2 regions of the uncultured Sphaerotilus sp. genome follow, and region 2 is predicted to be linked to the other one. Evidence: riboswitches for the same ligand, from Rfam matches in the RefSeq annotation. Region 2 holds a riboswitch; the other holds the start of a gene.
The links. A riboswitch is a leader RNA that binds a small molecule or an ion and turns the genes downstream of it on or off. The one in region 2 is predicted to bind glycine.

Region 1 (9,992 bases), on a different contig from region 2:
GCAGCTCGGCCCGAACGCCTTCCACGCCTTTGACGCGCTGGGCGTCGGCGCACGGGCACGCAGTCGGGCGGTGTACACCGACTTCATGGTCATGCACGACGCGATCGACGCATACCAGGTCGGCAAGATCCCCACCGGCGAGGCCTTCCGCGCCCGTTTCGGCAATCCGTATGCCGTGATCCACCGCGCCGATGCCCACCTCTCGCTGCTCGAAGGGGCGCAGGAGACCGGGCTGGTGGACTTCCACACCTCCACCCGCGTGGCCAGCGTCGAGCAGGACGCCGACGGCGTCACCGTCTTCACGCAGGACGGCCGCAGCTTCCGCGGCGTGGCGCTGATCGGCGCGGACGGCGTCAAGTCGGTGGTGCGCGAGCAGTTCGTCGGCGATCCGGCGCGGGTCACCGGCCACGTCGTCTACCGCGCGGTCGTGGACAAGGCGGACTTTCCGCCGGAGTTGCAGTGGAACGCCGCCAGCATCTGGGTCGGCCCGAACTGCCACCTCGTCCACTACCCGCTGCGCGGCGGCGAGCAGTACAACGTCGTCGTCACCTTCCACAGCCGCGAGCAGGAGGAATGGAGCGTGCGCGAGGGCAGCAAGTCCGAGGTGGAGAGCTACTTCCAGGGCATCTGCCCGCAGGCGCGCCAGCTCATCGACTTGCCGAAATCCTGGAAACGCTGGGCCACCGCCGACCGCGAGCCGATCGGCCAGTGGAGCTACGGCCGTGTCACGCTGCTCGGCGACGCCGCCCACCCGACCACGCAGTACATGGCCCAGGGCGCCTGCATGGCGATCGAGGACGCGGTGACGCTCGGCGAGGCCCTGCGCAGCTGCGGCAACGACTGGACGCAGGCGCTCGACCTCTACCAGCGCGCCCGTGTGGCCCGCACCGCGCGCATCGTGCTGTCCAGCCGCGAAATGGGCCGCATCTACCACGCCAAGGGCGTCGAGCGGCTGGTGCGCAACGACCTCTGGCGCGGCCGCACGCCCGAGCGTTTCTACGACGCGATGGAGTGGTTGTACGGCTGGAACGTCGGCAACTGCCTGGACGCGGCCAAGCACTGACTACCTGGAGAACTGCATGGACAAGCACCTGGACGACGCCCCGCTCGCCCGCCTCGAAGACCTGCCCCCCGCCTACGTCCAGTCGCTGCGCGACAAGAACCTCGTGCCGCTGTGGCCCAGCCTGCGCGGCGTGCTGCCCCCAAAGGTGCCGACACGCCAGACCCAGCCCATCCACTGGGCCTATGCCGACATCAAGCCGCTGCTGCTGCAGGCCGGTGAGCTGACGCCGATCGAGAAGGCCGAGCGCCGCGTGCTGGTGCTGGCCAACCCCGGCCACACGCTGGAGAAGATGCAGGCCAGCGCCGCGATCTACCTCGGGATGCAATTGCTGCTGCCCGGCGAATGGGCGCCGTCGCACCGCCACACGCCCAACGCGGTGCGCATGGTGGTCGAAGGCGAGGGCGCCTGGACAACAGTGGACGGCGAACAATGCCCCATGTCGCGCGGCGACCTGATCCTCACCCCCACCGGCCTGTGGCACGAACACGGCCACGACGGCGACGCGCCGGTCGTCTGGCTCGACGTGCTGGACCTGCCGCTGGTCTTCTACATGGAGGCCAGCTACCACCTCAACGGCGGTCGGCAGGAGGTCAAGCCCGGCCGCGGCGAGCAGGCCTACCGCCGCGCCGGTGTCATGCCCAGCCCGGTCTTCGGCCGCAGCGGCAAGCGCTATCCGATGCTGCGTTACCCGTGGGTCGACACCCGCGCCGCGCTCGAAGCCCTGGCCGAGGACCAGCCCGCCCTCGACTCGGTGCAGATCACCTACGTCAACCCCGAGACCGGCGAAGACGCCGAGAACATCCTCGGCTTCTACGCCCAGATGCTGCGCCCCGGCCAGACGCTGCAGCTCCCGGCCCGCTCGCCGGCCTGTGTCTTCCACCTGATCGAAGGCAGCGTCGACGTCGCCATCGACGCCGCCACGCCGCGCACGTTCACGCTCGCCGAAGCCGACACCTGCTGCGCGCCCGGCTACACCGGCGTGACGCTGTGCAACCGGTCCGCCGACCGGCCCGCCTTCATCTTCCTCGCCGACGAAGCGCCGCTGCACCGCAAGCTTGGCGTCTACGAAGTCCGCGCCTGACGCGCCACCCCCACACACCGACACCACCCGATGACCACCTACCTCTGGAACCCGCCCGCCGTCCAATCCCTGCCCGTGCGCGGCTCGGACGCCCGCTTGCCCATCAACCGCATCTTCTGCGTCGGCCGCAACTACCACGCCCACGCCGTCGAGATGGGCCGCCCGGTCGACAAGGCCGCCGAGCGCCCGTTCTACTTCACCAAGTCACCGCAGACGCTGGTCGAAAGCGGCGCGACCGTGCCGTACCCACCCGGCACGTCGAACTACCACTACGAGATGGAACTGGTGCTCGTGATCGGCAAGCCGGGCTTCCGTGTCGCCGCCGAGAATGCCCACGACGTCATCTACGGTTACGCCTGCGGCCTGGACATGACGCGCCGCGACCTGCAGCTCGTCGCCCGCGACAAGGGCCGGCCCTGGGATCTGGGCAAGGACATCGAGCAGGGATCGGTCTGCAGCGAAGTCGTGCCGATGCCGGGTGTCGTGATCGAGTCCGGCGAGATCGCGCTCGCGGTCAACGGCCAGACGAAGCAGCACTCGGACGTGGACAAGCTCATCTGGAACATCCGCGAAATCATCGCTGACCTGTCGCAGTTCTATCACCTGGAACCCGGCGACCTGATCTTCACCGGCACCCCGGAAGGCGTTGGCGCGGTGCTGCCCGGGGACCAGATCCGCGGGCAGGTGGCTGGGGTAGGCGAGGTTGCGCTGCACATTGGCGCGGCCGAATAATTCGCGACCATAACGACACCACGAGATCGCAAGATCCACGGAGACAAACCGATGAACCGCCAGACCTTCCTCGCCGCGCTGATCGGCGCAGCCGCCTTTGCCCACCTGCCGGCCCGCGCCGAGACGGTGGCCGAGTTCCCTTCCAAGCCGGTGACGCTGTTCACCGCCTTCGCGCCCGGCAGCGGCCCGGACGCCACGCTGCGCATCCTGTCCGAGAAGCTCGGCAAGCTCTGGAACCAGCGTGTCATCGTCGAGAACCGCCCCGGCGGCGGCGGCTTCATCGCGATGGACGCCGTCAAGCGCGCGCCGGCCGATGGCTACACCCTGCTCCAGCTCGACAGCGACCACCTCTCTGCCGTGCCGCACCTCTACAAGCAGCGCGGCGCGGACGCGGTGAAGCACTTCGAGCCGGTGGCGTCGATTTTCCGCACCACCTTCCTGGTCGCGGTGGGCGCCGAGTCGAAGTGGAAAACCATGGGCGACCTGATCGCTGCCGCCAAGGCCGAGCCGGGCAAGGTGACCTACGGCTCGTGGGGCGTGGGCAGCCCCGGCCACCTCGGCGGCGAATTGCTGGAAGAGCTGACCGGCATCCGGATGCAGCACATCCCCTACCGCGAGGTGAGCCAGCTCTTCCCCGCGGTCGGCTCGGGTGATGTGGCGTGGAGCCTGGGCACGCTGCCGTCCAGCTCCGGCGCCTACAAGGCCGGCAAGCTGCGCTATCTGGCGGTGGCGTCCACCAGGCGCCTGCCGCAGCTGCCCGATGTGCCGACTGCTGCCGAAGCAGGCGCGCCCGCGGGCTTCGACGTGAACGCCTTCGTCGTGCTGGTCGCGCCCAAGGGCCTGCCGGCGCCGCTGCGCGCGAAAATCAATGCCGACGTGGCCAAGGTCATCGCCGATCCGGAGCTGAAGGCCCGCTTCGACACCTTCGCCTTCGAGCCGATCACCTGGACGCCCGAGGAGATCACCCGAGGTGTCGAGGCCAAGTCCAAGGTCTACGAGGTGCTGGTGAAGAAGGCCAACATCAGCCTGGACTGATCAGCCCGGAACGGCTTCGGCGTCCCGCAAGGTCGCGCGCATCCACTCGCGCACCAGCGCCAGCCCCGGCGCCGGTGTGCGGGCGGACAGCGTCACCAGACCGAAGCGGGCGCTGGCCTGCAGTGGGGGCGCCAGCGCCAGCTCGACCAGTTCCGGCCCGGCGGCGCGGATCGCGATCAGCACCGCGTCGCTGCGCAGCGCCACCGCCACCAGGCTCGGAATCTCCTCGCAGCGCAGCGTGACGCATTGAGCCGGATGCGCGGCCGGCCCGTAGCGCTCCATCAGTACCCGCGCCACCTCGTCGCTCAGCGGCGTCGAGGCGATCGGGAAGCGCTGCACATCGGCAAACGCCACTGCGCCATCCCGCGCCACCTGTTCGGCCAGCGGATGCCCCGGCCGGCAGAGAAACGCGCCGCGCATCTCCGAGACCGTGTCTACGCACAGATCGGGCGCCGGGACGATCGAACGCACGTCCACCACCAGCGCATCCAGCGTCCGTTCGCGCAGCGCCTGCACCAGCAGCGCCGTCGTCGCGCGCGAAACCTCCACATGCAGGCCCGGCCGCTGCGTGGCCACCGCCATCAACAGCGGCGTCATCAGCATCGCCCCCGGCCCCGAGCCCATGCCGATGCGCAGCACGCCCGCTTCGCCTGCGCCGATGCGCCGGCCACTGTCGAGCAACTCGTCTGCGTCCAGCACCACCTGCCGCGCCCGGGCAAGCACTTCGCGCCCGAAGGGCGTCAGCTCGCTGTGGCGGCCGATGCGGTCGAACAGCGGCTGATCCAGCTCGTCTTCCAGCGCGCGGATGCTGCGGCTGAGCGCTGGCTGCGTCAGGAACAGCGCTTCGGCGGAGCGGCTGAAGGAGCCGCTTTCCGCGAGTGCGATCAGGTGCTTGAGTTGAACCAGCGTCATGCTTGCCTCGGCGTTCAAACTATGAGTTCAACTCATCATAAGTCTGAAAACAATGCATTGGACGCCTGAATGATGGCGCTCTACGATGAAGCATCCCATCCCGAACCGTCCCCTCCGGAGAGCCGCCATGCAGCCCAAGAACTTCCCCCGCCGCGCCATCTTCCTGCTCGCCGGCCTGTGCCTGGCCGGCACCTCCGCGGTGGCGCAGACCTTCCCGAGCAAGCAGGTCAACCTGATGGTGCCGTACCCGGCGGGCGGACTCTCGGACGTGATCGCGCGCATCGTCGAGAAGCCGCTGACCCGGGCGCTCGGCCAGCAGGTCATCGTCGAGAACCTCGGCGGTGTCAGCGGGGCGCTGGCCGCGCAGAAGGTGCTGGCAGCGCCTGCGGACGGACACCTCGTATTCCAGGGCTCCCCCAACGAGCTGATCCTCGCACCGCTGGCCAACGCGGCGGTGAAGTTCAAGTCGGAAGACTTTCGCCTCGTGCAGATGATCGGCGTTTCTCCGATCACGATCCACGCCCGCAAGGGACTGCCAGCGAACAACGTCGACGAGCTGGTCGCACTGGCCAGGAAATCAGCCGCAGCGGGCAAGCCACTCACCTACGGCAGTGTCGGCTACGGCTCGTTCTACCACGTGCTCGGCGCGCATTTCGCGCAGACCATCGGGGCAGAGATGGTGCACGTCCCGTACAAGGGGGCCGCGCCGCTGCTGCAGGACATAGGGGGCGATCTGGTGGACATCTCCGTGCTGGTCACTGGACTGCAGTCGGCCGGTCTGGCCGACCAGGGGCGGCTGAAGATCCTCGGCACGCTGGCGCCCGCGGGCAAGGTCGAAGTGCCGTTCCTCAAGGCCTACCCGAGCATCAACGACAGCAAGAGCGTCAAGGGCTTCGCCTACAACATCTGGACCGGCTATCTGGTCAGGAAGGACACGCCGGAGCCGGTGGTGCAGGCGCTGAACAAGGCACTGACGACGGTGCTGGGCGATCCGGTGGTGCGGGCCGAGCTGGAAAAGCAGGGGCTGATGGTCGCCACGCCGCTGTCGGTGGCCGACGCAGCGCGTGAATACGAGACGCTGACCACCAGCTTCCGCGCCATCGCCAAGGCCATCAAGCTCGAAGCGCAGTGACGCGCGGCCGAGAACGAGCCACGCCATGACCTACCTGCTCGACGCACTGCGCACCCGGATCGGCGAATTCGTCCACCTGCGCCGCGACCTACACCAGCACCCCGAACTTGCCTTCGAGGAGCACCGCACCGCCGCACTCGTCGCCGACAAGCTCGAAGGCTGGGGTTACACGGTCGAACGCGGTGTCGGTGGCACGGGCGTGGTCGGTCGTCTGGTGCGCGGCACGGGATCGCGGCGGCTCGGGCTGCGCGCGGACATGGACGCGCTGCCGATCGACGAGGCCTCCGGCGTCGCATGGGCCAGCACCCGGCCCGGCCTGATGCACGCCTGCGGCCACGACGGCCACACGGCGATGCTGCTGGCCGCCGCGCGCCACCTCGCCGAGCACGGCAGCTTCGATGGCACGCTGCACCTGGTCTTCCAGCCCGCCGAAGAGGGTGGCGGCGGCGCCCTGCGGATGATGTCGGACGGGCTGTTCGAGCGCTACCCGTGCGACGCGGTCTTCGCCATGCACAACATGCCCGGCATCACCCAAGGCCACCTTGTCTTCCGTGACGGCGCCGCGATGGCGTCCTCCGACTACGCGACCATCACGATCGAAGGCGTCGGCGGCCACGGCGCAATGCCCCACCGCGCCGCCGACCCGATCGTCGCCGCGGCCAGCCTCGTGATGGCGCTGCAGACCATCGTCTCGCGCAACGTCGATCCGCTGCACGCGGCGGTGGTGACAGTTGGCGCGCTGCAGGCGGGTCAGGCGAACAACGTGATCCCGGCCAGCGCGCGGCTGGAGCTGAGCCTGCGGGCGCTGGACCGCGACGTGCGGGCCACCATGGAGCGGCGGCTGCGGGCGCTGGTCGCGGCGCAGGCGGAGAGCTTCGGCTGCACGGCGCGCATCGACTGGCGTCCCGGCTACGCGGTGCTGGTCAACACGCCGGCGGAAACCGCATTCGCCCGCGAGGTGGCGCTCGACCTGCTCGGCCCCGACAAGGTCACGCTGAACGGCCCGCCGCTGACGGGCAGCGAGGATTTCGCGTTCATGCTGGAGCGCGTGCCGGGCAGCTACCTGCTGATCGGCAACGGGCTGGGGGAGCAGGGCGGCGACGACAGCACGGCCGCGTCGGCCTGCATGGTCCACAACCCGGGCTACGACTTCAACGATGCCAACCTGCCGGTGGGCGCCGCCTACTGGGTGCGGCTGGCCGAGCGGTTCCTGGTGAAAGAATGACCCACCCACCCCCGTCATCCTCGCGAAAGCGAGGACCCACCCGACCAGTGGGTTCCCGCTTTCGCGGGAATGACGGGAGCGGTTGATCGATAGAATCGTTTCACAGCAGGAGAGCACCGGCCCCGAGCCGGTCACCGAAGGCGCAAACTCCCATGAACGCTCAGGTCCACGCACTGCAAGCACACACGCCGTCTGGAGAGACTTCAGGCCCGCACCACGGGTTGTGAAGCGCCGAAGGAGCAAGGCACCGGGACCGTCCCGGCGCTGAATCTCTCAGGTACCAAGGACAGGGGGAGCGGCATGAAAAACGCGAAAGCGCGTCCACATCATGCAAGTCATCGTCCTCGGTGCCGGCCTGCTCGGCACCACGTCTGCCTATTTCCTGCGCCAGCTCGGCCACGACGTCACCGTCATCGACCGGCAGGCCGCGCCCGCCGCCGAAACCAGCTTCGCCAACGGCGGCCAGATCTCCGTCAGCCACGCTGAGCCGTGGGCCAACCCCTCCGCGCCGCTCAAGGTGCTGCAGTGGCTGGGCAAGGAAGACGCGCCGCTGCTGTTCCGCCTGCGCGCCGATCCGCAGCAGTGGCGCTGGGGCCTGCAGTTCCTGCGCGAATGCACGCCGGCCCGCACCCGCCACAACATCGCGCAGATCGTCCGCCTGGGCACCTACAGCCGCGACACGCTGCAGCAACTGCGGCGCGACCTCGGCCTGCAATACGACCAGCGCACGCAGGGCATCCTGCACTTCTACACGAGCCAGAAGGAGTTCGACGCCGCCGAAGCCCCCGCGGCGCAGATGCGCGATCTGGGCTGCGACCGGCGCGTGATCTCGGCGGACGAAGCCGTGCGGCTGGAGCCGGCGCTGCGCCACATCCGGCCGCAGCTGGCCGGGGCGACCTTCACCTCGGAGGACGAGTCGGGCGATGCGCGCCAGTTCACGCTCGCGCTGGCCGAGCGCTGCCGGCAGGACGGCGTGCGTTTCCTGATGGGGCACCACGTCATGGCGCTGCGCACGGTGGGCGGCCGGATCGACCACGTCGAGGTGACGGACGCCGACGGAGCGTTCCAGCGGCTGCGCGCCGATGCCTTTGTCCTGGCCATGGGCAGCTTCAGCCCGCTGCTGGCACAGCCGCTGGGCATCCGGCTGCCGATCTACCCGGCCAAGGGCTACTCGGTGACGATGCCGGTGAAGGACGCGGCGATGGCGCACCAGGTCTCGCTGACCGACGACGAATACAAGCTCGTCTTCTCGCGCCTGGGCGACCGCCTGCGCATCGCCGGCACGGCGGAGCTGAACGGCTACAGCCGCGACCTGAACCGCGTGCGCTGCGAGGCGATCGTGCGGCGCACGGAGCAGCTTTTCCCCGGCGCGGGCGACACGGCGCAGGCACAGTTCTGGACCGGCCTGCGCCCCGCGACACCCAGCAACGTGCCGATCATTGGCCAGTCCCGCGTCCCGAACCTGTTCCTCAACACCGGCCACGGCACGCTCGGCTGGACCCACGCCTGCGGCTCGGGCAAGAGCGTGGCGCGCATCCTCAGCGGGCTGGCGCCGGAGCTGGAGTTCGCCTTCACGCGCCCCTGACCCACACCGTCGTCATCCTCGCGAAAGCGAGGACCCACCCGTCCCCCCACCCTCAGAACCCCGAGCCGGGTTGCATCAGGAACCCGGCCTCCTCGGCGGTATTCGTCCGGCCGAGCGCTGCATTCCGATGCGGGAAGCGCCCGAAGCGCGCCACGATCACCCGGTGCCGCTCCGCCCACTCCAGCAGCCCGGCCAGCGCCGGCTCGTCCCGGCCCAGCTGCGCGAACAGGCGGATCGACTCGTCCTGATCGGCGAGCGACTCCGAGTGCTCGAAGGGCAGGTAGACGAACTGGCGCTGCACCCCGGTCAGCGTCCTGTCCGCGCCAGACGCGACCAGCGATTTCGCCAATGACAGCGCCCGCGGATCGCCCGCGAAGGCGCGCGGCGTGTCGCGGCCGGTGTTGCGGGTGAACTGGTCGAGGACGAGGATCAGCGCGAGCGTGCCGGTGGGGGTGGCGGTCCAGTCCTGGAGGCCGCCGGACAGGGCTTCGTCGATCAGCGGGCCGAAGCGGCGGGCGATCTCGGCGTCGAAGGTGGCGTCCTTGCGGAACCACTGGGGGCTGGATTGAGTGTGGGTGGGGTCGGTGGGGGGGCCGAACCAGAAGTCGAGGATGGCGCTTGATTTGGGTTGCATGGCGATCGATGGTATGACTGGTTTCGCGATGGAAGCACTCTGCATACACGCGAAAAAACTGCTAGCGTCATGGACTATTCCGATTCACCACCAAGGAACCCCGCATGACCATCTCCATGTCCTCCGCCAGCCTGCCCGTCTTCACCACCATGCTGCGCAACCTGAGCCACTGCATGGACAAGGCCGAAGCGTCCGCCGCAGCCCGCAAGTTCGACGTGAACGTGCTGGTGCAGGCCCGGCTGGCGCCGGACATGCTGCCGTTCGCCTCGCAGGTGCGCATCGCCTGCGACGCCGCGAAGCTGGCCGCGGCCCGCCTTGGCGGTGTCGACGCGCCCAAGTTCGCCGACGACGAAACCACCTTCGCCCAACTGAAGGAACGCATCGCCAAGACGCTGGAGTTCCTCGTCACCGTGCCGCCCACCGCGATCGACGGCACCGAAGGCAAGGACATCACCTTCCCCATCGGCCGCGACGGCTCGACCCGCACGATGAAGGGCGAGGACTACCTGAAGCACTGGGTGCTGCCGAACGTGTTCTTCCACGTCACCACCGCCTACGCGCTGCTGCGCCACAACGGCGTCGATCTGGGCAAG
Region 2 (9,992 bases):
TGCATTCGTGCGCCACACCGCCGCCCTTCACGCCGTCGATGCCGCCGCTGAAGTGGATGTCGTAGTGGTCGGCCAGCCGGGCGGCGATGTAGTTGGCGCTCAGGATGGCGATTTCGGTCGCCGACTTCAGGCCGTCCGCGCCCATCATGCGGATGTACATCCACGAGATCGGCAGCACCGCCGCGTTGCCCAGCGGCGCGGCCGACACGGCGCCCACCCCACCTTCGCGCACATCACCCGCCGTCGCATGGCCCGGCAGGAAGGGCACCAGATCCTCGACGACGCACACCGGCCCGACGCCCGGCCCGCCACCGCCGTGCGGGATGCAGAAGGTCTTGTGCAGGTTCAGGTGCGACACGTCGCCGCCGAACTCGCCCGGTGCGGCCAGCCCGACCAGCGCGTTCATGTTCGCGCCGTCCACGTAGACCCGTCCGCCGTGCGCGTGCACGATCTCGCACAGCGTGCGCACCTGCGGCTCGAACACGCCGTAGGTGGACGGGTAGGTGATCATGATCGCGGCCAGATCGGCGGCGTGCTTGGCGCACTTGGCGCGCAGGTCGTCCAGATCGACGTTGCCGCCCGCTTCACACTTCACGACGACCACCTGCATCCCGGCCATCTGCGCCGAGGCCGGGTTGGTGCCGTGGGCGCTTTCCGGAATCAGGCAGACCTTGCGGTGGGCGTCGCCGCGTGAGGCGTGCCAGCCCATGATGGCGAGCAGGCCGGCGTATTCGCCCTGCGAGCCTGCGTTGGGCTGCAGGCTGATGCCGCTGTAGCCGGTGGCCTGTGCCAGCCAGCCGGTGAGCTGCGTGTTCAGCGCGGCGTAGCCGGTGAGTTGCTCGGCGGGCGCGAAGGGGTGGATGTGCGCGAACTCGGGCCAGGTGATCGGGATCATCTCCGAGGTCGCATTGAGCTTCATCGTGCAGGAACCCAGCGGGATCATGCTGCGATCCAGCGCCAGGTCCTTGTCGGACAGCGACCGGATGTAGCGCAGCATCTCAGTCTCGCTGTGGTGGGCGTTGAAGACCGGGTGCGTCAGGTAGTCGCTGGTGCGCTGCAGCGCAGCCGGGATCATCGGCGTCACCGTGTCGGCGTATTGGGCGATGGTCGGCGTGACGCTGCCTTGCGCGAAGACCGTCCACAGCGCCTCGACATCGGCGCGGGTGCTGGTCTCGTCCAGGCTGATGCCCAGCGTGTCGATGCTGGCGGCGCGCAGGTTGCGGCCGGAGGCGACGGCGGCGGCCATCAGCGCATCCCGGCGTTCGCCCGCCTCGACATGCAGCGTGTCGAAGGCGGTGTCGTGCAGCAGGCGCCAGCCCATCACCTTCAGCCCTTCGGCGAGGATGGCGGTCAGCACGGCCACGCGCTGCGCGATGCGCTTCAGGCCAACCGGGCCGTGGTAGACCGCGTACAGGCTGGCGACGACGGCGGGCAGCACCTGCGCGGTGCAGATGTTCGAGGTGGCCTTCTCGCGGCGGATGTGCTGCTCGCGGGTCTGCAGCGACAGGCGGTAGGCGGGCGCGCCGTGGCTGTCGATGCTCACGCCCACCAGACGGCCGGGCAGCGAGCGCTTGAAGGCGTCCTGCGTGGCCAGATAGGCTGCGTGCGGGCCGCCGGCGCCCATCGGCATGCCGAAGCGCTGGGTCGAGCCGAATGCGATGTCTGCGCCGAGTTCGCCCGGCGAGACCAGCAGCGTCAGCGCCAGCAGGTCCGCGCCGACGATGGCCATGGCGCCCGCGGCGTGCGCGGCGTCGATGATCGGCTTCAGGTCACGGAGCTGGCCGTTGACGCCGGGGTATTGCAGCAGCACGGCGAACGCGGGCGCGGCGGCCAGCGACGCGGCGATCTCGGTCGCGTGGACCTGGTCGACCGTGATGCCCAGCGGCTTGGCGCGGGTGCGGATGACTTCGAGCGACTGCGGTAGCACATCGTGGGCGACGACGAAGCGCGTGGCCTTCGACTTGCCCACGCGGGCGGCCAGCGTCATCGCCTCGGCGGCGGCGGTGGCCTCGTCGAGCATCGAGGCGTTGGCGATCGCCATGCCGGTCAGGTCGGTGACCATCGTCTGGAAATTGACCAGCGCCTCCATGCGGCCCTGGCTGATCTCGGCCTGGTAGGGCGTGTAGGCGGTGTACCAGGCGGGGTTTTCGAGCACGTTGCGCAGGATGACGCCGGGTGTCAGCGTGCCGAAGTAGCCGCAGCCGAGGTGGCTGGTCAGCACGCGGTTCTGCGATGCCAGGGCCTTGAGTTCGGCCAGCGCCTGCGCCTCGCTCAGCGGAGCGGGCAGGTCCATCGGCGTGGGGCGGGCGATCGCGCGCGGGATGATGGCGTCGATCAGCGCGCGGCGGCTGGCCGGGCCGATGGCCGCCAGCATGCGCGCCTCGTCGGCCGCGTCCGGGCCGATGTGGCGGGCGGTGAATTCGCTGGCGTTTTCCAGATCGGCGAGGCGGGGCAGGGCGGTGTGTGGCATGGCGGCGGGGCTTCGGGGCAGCGGTTGTTCTGGCGGTTCAGACAAAGGCGCGGCCGCGACCGGGCGGGGGCGCGGTCGGACGGCGTGGTCGGCGGGGGTGGATCAGCCCTGGGTGAGGGCGTCGTAGGCGGTGGTGTCCATCAGCGCGTCGAGCTGCGACGGCTCGCTGAGCTTCATCTTGAAGAACCAGCCGGCGCCCAGCGGGTCGGTGTTGGCCAGCGAGGGGTCGTCGCGCAGGGCTTCGTTGACTTCGGTGACTTCGCCCGACAGCGGGGCGTAGACATCGGCGGCGGCCTTGACCGACTCGACCACGCCAGCGACGTCGCCCTGCGCGAAGCTGGTACCGACGGCGGGCAGGTCCACGAACACCACGTCACCCAGGGCATCCTGGGCGTGGACCGTGATGCCCACCACGGCAGCGGTGGTGTCGGCGGCGTTGATCCATTCGTGGTCGGCGGTGAACTTGAGGGACATGGGAAAGCTCCAGCGAAAAATGGGGATGTGGGGTGCGTTGCGGTGTGATCGGTGTGATCAGCCGCGGAAGTATCGGTGAGGCGCGAAGGGCATCGCGGCGACTTGCATCGGTACGCGCTTGCCACGGACTTCAGCGAACAGCGCGGTGCCGACCGCCGCGTGCGTGGCGGCGACGTAGCCCATCGCGATCGGCTGGCCGACGGTCGGTCCGACGGTACCGCTGGTGACGCGGCCGACGGGCTGGCCATCAGCATCGATGAGGGGGGCGCCTTCGCGGACGGGGGTGCGCTCCAGCCCGCTCAGGCCGATGCGTTTGGTGGTGGCGCCGTGGGTGAGCTGCGCGCCGACAGTGGCATCGCCGGGATAGCCGCCCGCCCGCGCACCGCCGGGCCGGCGCACCTTCTGGATCGCCCAGGTCAGGCCGGCTTCCACCGGGGTGGTCGCGGTGTGGATGTCGTGGCCGTAGAGGCACAGACCCGCTTCGAGGCGCAGCGTGTCGCGGGCGCCGAGACCGGCGGGGGCCACTTCGGGCAATGCGAGCAGGACGCGGGCCAGCGTCTCGGCTTGCGCTGCCGGCACGGAAATCTCGAAACCGTCCTCGCCGGTGTAGCCCGAGCGGGTGATGAAGCACTCGGCGCCGGCCAGCGTGAACGTGCCACCGGACATGAAGGTCAGCGCGGCGACACCCGCGTCCAGCCGTGCCAGCGCCTCGGCTGCCTTCGGACCCTGCAGGGCCAGCAGCGCGTGGTCCGGCATCGGGATGACCTGGCAGCGTCCGCCGATGCGCTCGACGAGGTGGCGTGTGTCTGCGTCCTTGCAGCCCGCATTGACGATGAGGAAGAGGTCGTCCGCCCGGCGTGTGACCATCAGGTCGTCGAGCAGGCCGCCCGCCTCGTTCGTGAAGAAGGCGTAACGCTGCTTGCCGATCGGCAGATCCTGGATGTCCTGCGGCACCAGCGTCTCCAGTGCGGCGGCGGCGTCCGGCCCGACCAGGCGCAACTGGCCCATGTGTGACACGTCGAACAGCGCGGCCGAGTCGCGGCACTGGCGGTGCTCGGCGATGATGCCGGCGGGGTACTGCACCGGCATCGCGTAGCCGGCGAAGGGCACCATGCGGGCACCGAGTTCCAGATGGAGTGCGTGCAGCGGCGTCTGCAGCAGCGGCGAGGAGGGGGTGGCGTCGGCGGTCATGGACAGGCTCTCGAAGGGCAACGGATCTTGAAAGGATCGGTCCACCGATGGTCGGTGGTGGTGCCCTCGCTGTCCGCTTTACCTGAGAGATTGACGCGGCCCCGGTGTGGCCGGTGCCGCGCTTGCCCCTTCGGTGGACCGCGATCGCTGCTGACCTGTGGGTCGACGCAGCGCGCGGTCTCTCTCCAGTGAGGTGACGCCGCCCTGCGGGCGACGTTTGCCAGTCCTTTTGCCTGAGCGTTCGAAACCCGGTTTCAAGGGGCCTCTGCGCCTTCGGCGGCCGGCTCGGGGGCGCGGCTCTCTCCTGGCGGCGTGCAGTTTAACCGCAGATTCACCGTTTCAGGCGGCCGGTTTCGCGGCTTTGTAAGCGGCCAGGTACGGCGCCAGCCGCTGCCCCATCTCGTCGCCGAGCGCCTGCAGCCCGCTCATCGGCCGCACCATCACCTCGAACTCGGTGATCTTGCCGTCCGCATCGAACTGGATCAGGTCCACGCCCTTGAGCGACTTGCCGTTGACGCTGGCGCTGAATTCCAGCGTCACGCTCAGGCCGTCGGCGCTGGCCATCTCGCGGTGGTAGGTGAAGTCCTCGAACACCTTGGCCACGGTGGACAAGATCAGTTGCACCACCTGCGCGCCGGGGTAGGGCGTGTGCGCCATCGGCGAGCGGAAGACCACCTTGCGGTGCAGGATCGCGCCGAGTTCGCTCAGGTCGCCCTGCGCGACCATGCGGTGCCAGTGCGCGAGGCTCTTCGCCACGGCAGTCGGCAGGCGCTCGGACAGCGTGGCGACGGGTGCCGCCTGCGCGCTTGCCTCGGCCGCCGCAGGATCAAAGCCCAGCGCCAGCTCGGTGCCCTGCTTGATCGCGCGCTTGGCGTCCAGCTCGGCGGCCACGTCGGCGCCGCCGATCAGGTGGACGCTGCAGCCCGCCGCCTGCAGCGCGGCTTGCAATTCGCGCTGCGGATCCTGCCCCGCGCACAGCACGACCGTGTCCACTGGCAGCGTCATCTCGCGCTCGCCGACCGTGATGTGCAGTCCGTCGTCGTCGATGCGCCGGTAGGTCACGCCGGGCACCATCTCGACCTGCCGGTTCTTCAGCGAGGTGCGGTGGATCCAGCCCGTGGTCTTGCCCAGACCGTCGCCGACTTTGCTCTCCTTGCGCTGCAGCAGCGTCACCTTGCGCGGGCTCGGTTCGATGTGTGCCGGGGTGAGGCCGCCGCGGTTGGCATACGCGGTGTCCACGCCCCATTCGGCGAAGAACTTGGCCTTGTCGAGGCTCGGGCTGGTGCCTTCGTGCAGCAGGTACTCGGCCACGTCGAAGCCGATGCCGCCCGCCCCGATCAGCGCCACGTCGTGCCCGACCGCGCACTTGTCGCGCAGCACGTCTAGGTAGCCGACCACCTTCGGATGGTCGATGCCGGGGATGTCGGGCGTGCGCGGCGTGACGCCGGTGGCGAGCACGACATGCTGGAAACCGGCGTCCACCAGCTCCTGCGCGGCGACGCGGTGTTTCAGCTTCAGCGTCACGCCGGTGAGCGCGATCTGCTTGCCGAAGTAGCGCAGCGTTTCAAAGAATTCTTCCTTGCCCGGCACCTGCTTGGCGATGTTGAACTGCCCGCCGATCTCGCTGCCCGCGTCGAACAGTGTCACGTCGAAGCCGCGCCGCGCCGCCGTCGTCGCGAACGCCAGCCCCGCCGGCCCGGCACCAACCACGGCGACACGGGCCTTCGTCGTGGCCGGCCGCTCGATCAGGATCGTCTCGTGGCAGGCGCGTGGGTTCACCAGACACGAGGTGATCTTGCCGCCGAAGGTGTGGTCGAGGCAGGCCTGGTTGCAGCCGATGCAGGTGTTGATCTCGTCGGCCCGGCCCTCGGCGGCCTTGCGCACGAAGTCGGCGTCGGCGAGGAAGGGCCGCGCCATCGAGACCATGTCCGCCATGCCGCCCGCCAGGATCTGCTCGGCGACCTCGGGGGTGTTGATGCGGTTGGTGGTGATCAGCGGGATGCCGACCTTGCCCTTGAGCCCTTGGGTCACCCAGGCGAAGGCGGCGCGTGGCACCTTGGTGGCGATGGTCGGGATGCGCGCCTCGTGCCAGCCGATGCCGGTGTTCAGGATCGTCGCGCCCGCGGCCTCCAGCGCCTGGGCGAGCTGGATGACTTCGGCCTGCGTCGAGCCGCCTTCGACCAGATCCAGCATCGACAGCCGGAAGATCAGGATGAAGTTCGACCCGACCCGCGCCCGCGTGCGGCGCACGATCTCCAGCGCGAAGCGGATGCGGTTCTCGTAGGCGCCGCCCCACTCGTCGTCGCGCTGGTTGGTCTGCGCGGCGATGAACTCGTTGATCAGGTAACCCTCGGAGCCCATGATCTCGACGCCGTCGTAGCCCGCGCTCTGCGCAAGGGCGGCGGCGCGGACGTAGTCCTCGATGGTCTGCTCGATCTCGTCGCCCGTCATCGCCCGGGGGCGGAAGGGGCTGATCGGGGCTTTCAGCGCGCTGGGGGCGACCAGCTCGGGGTGGTAGGCGTAGCGGCCGAAGTGCAGGATCTGCATCGCGATCTTGCCGCCCGCGTCGTGGACCGCTTGTGTCACGACCTTGTGCTTGTCCGCCTCGGCCTGCGTCGTCATGCAGGCGCCGCCAGGCATCGGGCGGCCGGCATCGTTGGGCGCGATGCCGCCGGTGACGATCAGGCCGACCCCGCCGCGGGCGCGCTCGGCGTAGAACGCGGCCATGCGGGCAAAGCCGTCTTTCGCTTCCTCCAGCCCGACGTGCATGGACCCCATGAGTACGCGGTTCTTCAGCGTGGTGAAGCCGAGGTCGAGCGGGGCGAGCAGGTGGGGATAGGCGGTGGTCGTTGTCATGGCGTGTCCTTGCTATGCAACCAGTTGCAGGGTGCAGTGAGGGCGCAGTGTAGGCAGGCCGCCGTGACTATGCAACGGGTTGCATGGTTTTCCCGAGGCCCGTAGACTGCGCCGCATGTCCCTGTCCCACGCCGTGCTCACCTCGCTGATCGAGAAGGCCTCGTCCGGCTACGACCTCGCGCGGCGTTTCGACAAGTCCATCGGCTACTTCTGGCACGCCACGCACCAGCAGATCTACCGCGAACTCGCGCGCATGGAAGCCGCCGGCTGGATCGCCTCGCAGCCCGCGCCCGATGCGGGCAAGACACGCAAGCGGCTGTACGAGGTGCTGCCCGCCGGCCGGGCAGAGCTGGCGCGCTGGGCCACCGAGCCGACACCGCCGCCGGATCTGCGCGACGACCTCTCGGTCAAGCTGCGGGCGGAGGCGGCGCTGGGCGAGATCGACCTGTGCACTGAGCTGCGCCAGCGCATCGCCAGCCACGCCGAGCGGCTCGACCTCTACCGCGCCCTGGCGCAGCGCGACTTTCCGCCCGGCCGCCCGCTCAGCCGTGCCGCGGCCATCCAGCACCTGATCCTGCAGAAGGGCCTGCGCTACGAGGAAGGCAATTTGCGCTGGTGCGAGGAGATGCTGGCGCTGCTGGACGGTCAGCAGGGCGACGTCGACGCCTGAGCCTGGCCCAGCAGCCGCGGGAGCTTGGCCTTTGGACAGGCCTGCACCTGCATCAGCCAGTCGTGGTCGGCGCGGCCGGTGCCGGCCGGGCCGCGCAGGTCCTGCTGGATGCGGACCAGCAGCGCCGCGGCCATCTCGGCATCCGCCAGCGCCCGGTGCGCCTGACCTGTGCGGGGCAGGCGGTGGAAATCGACCAGCGTGCCGAGCTTGTGGTTGGGTGCGTGCGGGTACAGGCGCCGTGACAGCATCACCGTGCAGGCGAAGGGGTGCGGCGCGGCCAGCCCGGCCTGCGCCAGCTCGGCCTGCCAGAACTTGCGGTCGAAGGCGGCGTTGTGCGCCACCATCGGCGCGCCGGCGACGAAGCGGGCCGCGTCCGACATGACCTGCACCGCGGTCGGCGCGCTGCGCACCATCTCGTTCGTGATGCCGGTGAGCTGGCTGATGAAGGCGGGGATGTAGACGCCGGTGAACATCAGGCTCTGGTAGCGATCGACCACCCGGCCGGCTTCCAGCAGCACGATGGCCACCTCGGTGGCGCGGTCGCCCATCTGGGGCGAGATGCCGGTGGTCTCGAAGTCGATGACGGCGATGCGGGAGGCGGAGGTGTGGGCGGCAGCAGGCATCCACCAATGATCTCAGAACGGCGAGAACATCACGCCCGCACCCGCCGTGCTGGTCCTCGGGGTCGAGTTCCCAGTAGCGCGAGAGTTCGCTGGGAGGGGCGTCCGCGGCGGTGGCGTGCAGTGGCGCCATCGCGCCGAGCAGTGCGGTGCAGGCGGCCGCAATCGATGCGCAGTGCAGCGGCAGGGCAGAAGTCCGACGACGGCGCCGATGGTAGGGCGTGGTTCGTAACATCGGTACGGATCGGTTCTGTGCTGCGGGTCCATTTGTAAATCGATGTGTCGCCGCCAGGGTGTCACCGCTTGGGCATCGGATGCGCCGAGCGGATGAACGACTCCGAACGACGTGGCGGTGAACGAGTGCCGTAGTGGAAGACGGTCTGACACGGCCCCGCAGTGGGCCAGCAAGTGCTACCCCTGCCACGCCTGTGCCGCGAGCGGAAGCGCATTCAGTTCGACCCGTGCCTCTCGCCACGTGGGGTAGTGCGCATCCAGCAGTGCGACGAATCGCTCGCTGTGCCTGGGCTCGATCAGGTGCACCATCTCGTGCAGGACGACGTATTCCAGCAGATCTTTCGGCTTGGTCACGAGGTCGGTATTGAGTCGAATATTCCGAGCCCGGTGGTTGCAGCTGCCCCATTTGGTCTTCATCTGCTGCAGGAAATAGCCTGTCACCGTCACACCGAGCTTGGGCTCCCACTTGCGAATCAGTTCAGGCACGACGCCGTGCAACTGCGTCCGGTGCCATGCCCGCAGGACCTGTGCCCGTTGTTCTCGCGTGGTACCGGGGCGGACGGCGAGCGTGATCCGTCGGTGATCAAGCGATACGGTCGGCTTTGCCTCACGCTCGATGACCGACAACAGATAGCGCCGCCCCCACAGATAGTGGCTTTCCCGTTCGATGTACTGGCGTGGCGTTTCCCGCGCCTGTGCCTGCAGCTTGTCTCGTTGGTCGCGAATCCAGCCCAGCCTGGAAATCGCATAGGCACGGGCAACCTCCAGGCGCGTCTCCAAGGGAGCGACCAGCGTGACATGCCCTTGGGGCGGGTGTACCGACAGGTGTACATGCTTGACGGCTTTGCGCGTCACGGCGATGTCGAACTCGCCGAGTTCGATGATCTCGGTCACTGATAGCCCGGCTGGTTCTTGACGATGTCGAAGACGGCTTTGGTTGCCGCGCGGTCCTTGTTCATCAGTGGATAGATCGCGTTCACCACCTGCGACTCACGCGCCTGATCACCGTACCACCCCGCAGGGGAATGCTCGCGCACGGTCTGGTCGATCTTGAGCGCCAGCGCGGCCTTGTCGTCGTCCGTGGTGGGGTACTGGAAGGTCGTCGCCGGAATCGAGCCCAGGTTGTTGAAAAGCACCACAGCCTCGTGCTTGCCGTGCAGCGAGACCGGTACCCCGTCTTTGGGCTGCTTGTTGACGAGTTGTTTCACCAGTGTCTCGGCTTGGCGCAGAAATTCCTCATAGGCTGCCGCGTCGGTACGGCTCTGTTTGATGAGATCGTCCAGCAGCTTGGACATCTGCTCGTAGAACATCGGGTCGGTGAGCTGATCGCGGATGATCGTCTTTCGAACGTTGTTGATGATCCCCTCGGCGATGGCGTTCTTGCTGAGCTTGCCCTTGGCATTGAGCTTCCTGGCGATGGCATCGTGGATGCCGGTCTCGATGATCAGCTCCGTCAGCGACATCTCGCCCAGTTCAC

Region 1: it holds a riboswitch for glycine, as region 2 does, so the genes downstream of both, AABN02_RS10930 (D-amino acid dehydrogenase) here and gcvT (glycine cleavage system aminomethyltransferase GcvT) in region 2, are expected to answer to the same signal.

The regions. Positions count from the first base shown of each region.
Region 1 covers NZ_CAWURG010000026.1:52,766-62,757, reverse strand. The annotation lists gene AABN02_RS10965 (3-hydroxybenzoate 6-monooxygenase) at 1-1,063, shown strand, start outside; gene AABN02_RS10960 (cupin domain-containing protein) at 1,080-2,144, shown strand; gene AABN02_RS10955 (fumarylacetoacetate hydrolase family protein) at 2,175-2,876, shown strand; gene AABN02_RS10950 (tripartite tricarboxylate transporter substrate binding protein) at 2,928-3,911, shown strand; gene AABN02_RS10945 (LysR family transcriptional regulator) at 3,912-4,823, opposite strand; gene AABN02_RS10940 (tripartite tricarboxylate transporter substrate binding protein) at 4,951-5,955, shown strand; gene AABN02_RS10935 (M20 aminoacylase family protein) at 5,981-7,180, shown strand; glycine riboswitch at 7,363-7,480, shown strand; gene AABN02_RS10930 (D-amino acid dehydrogenase) at 7,509-8,765, shown strand; gene AABN02_RS10925 (DUF924 family protein) at 8,818-9,399, opposite strand; gene AABN02_RS10920 (DUF1993 domain-containing protein) at 9,504-9,992, shown strand, end outside.
Region 2 covers NZ_CAWURG010000003.1:206,741-216,732, reverse strand. The annotation lists gene gcvP (aminomethyl-transferring glycine dehydrogenase) at 1-2,470, opposite strand, end outside; gene gcvH (glycine cleavage system protein GcvH) at 2,573-2,944, opposite strand; gene gcvT (glycine cleavage system aminomethyltransferase GcvT) at 3,002-4,135, opposite strand; glycine riboswitch at 4,195-4,334, opposite strand; glycine riboswitch at 4,347-4,452, opposite strand; gene AABN02_RS01725 (nuclear transport factor 2 family protein) at 4,475-4,861, opposite strand; partial or broken gene AABN02_RS01720 (NADPH-dependent 2,4-dienoyl-CoA reductase) at 4,973-6,991, opposite strand; gene AABN02_RS01715 (PadR family transcriptional regulator) at 7,107-7,661, shown strand; gene AABN02_RS01710 (3'-5' exonuclease) at 7,637-8,284, opposite strand; gene AABN02_RS01705 (SprT family zinc-dependent metalloprotease) at 8,693-9,409, opposite strand; gene AABN02_RS01700 (type I restriction endonuclease subunit R) at 9,406-9,992, opposite strand, start outside.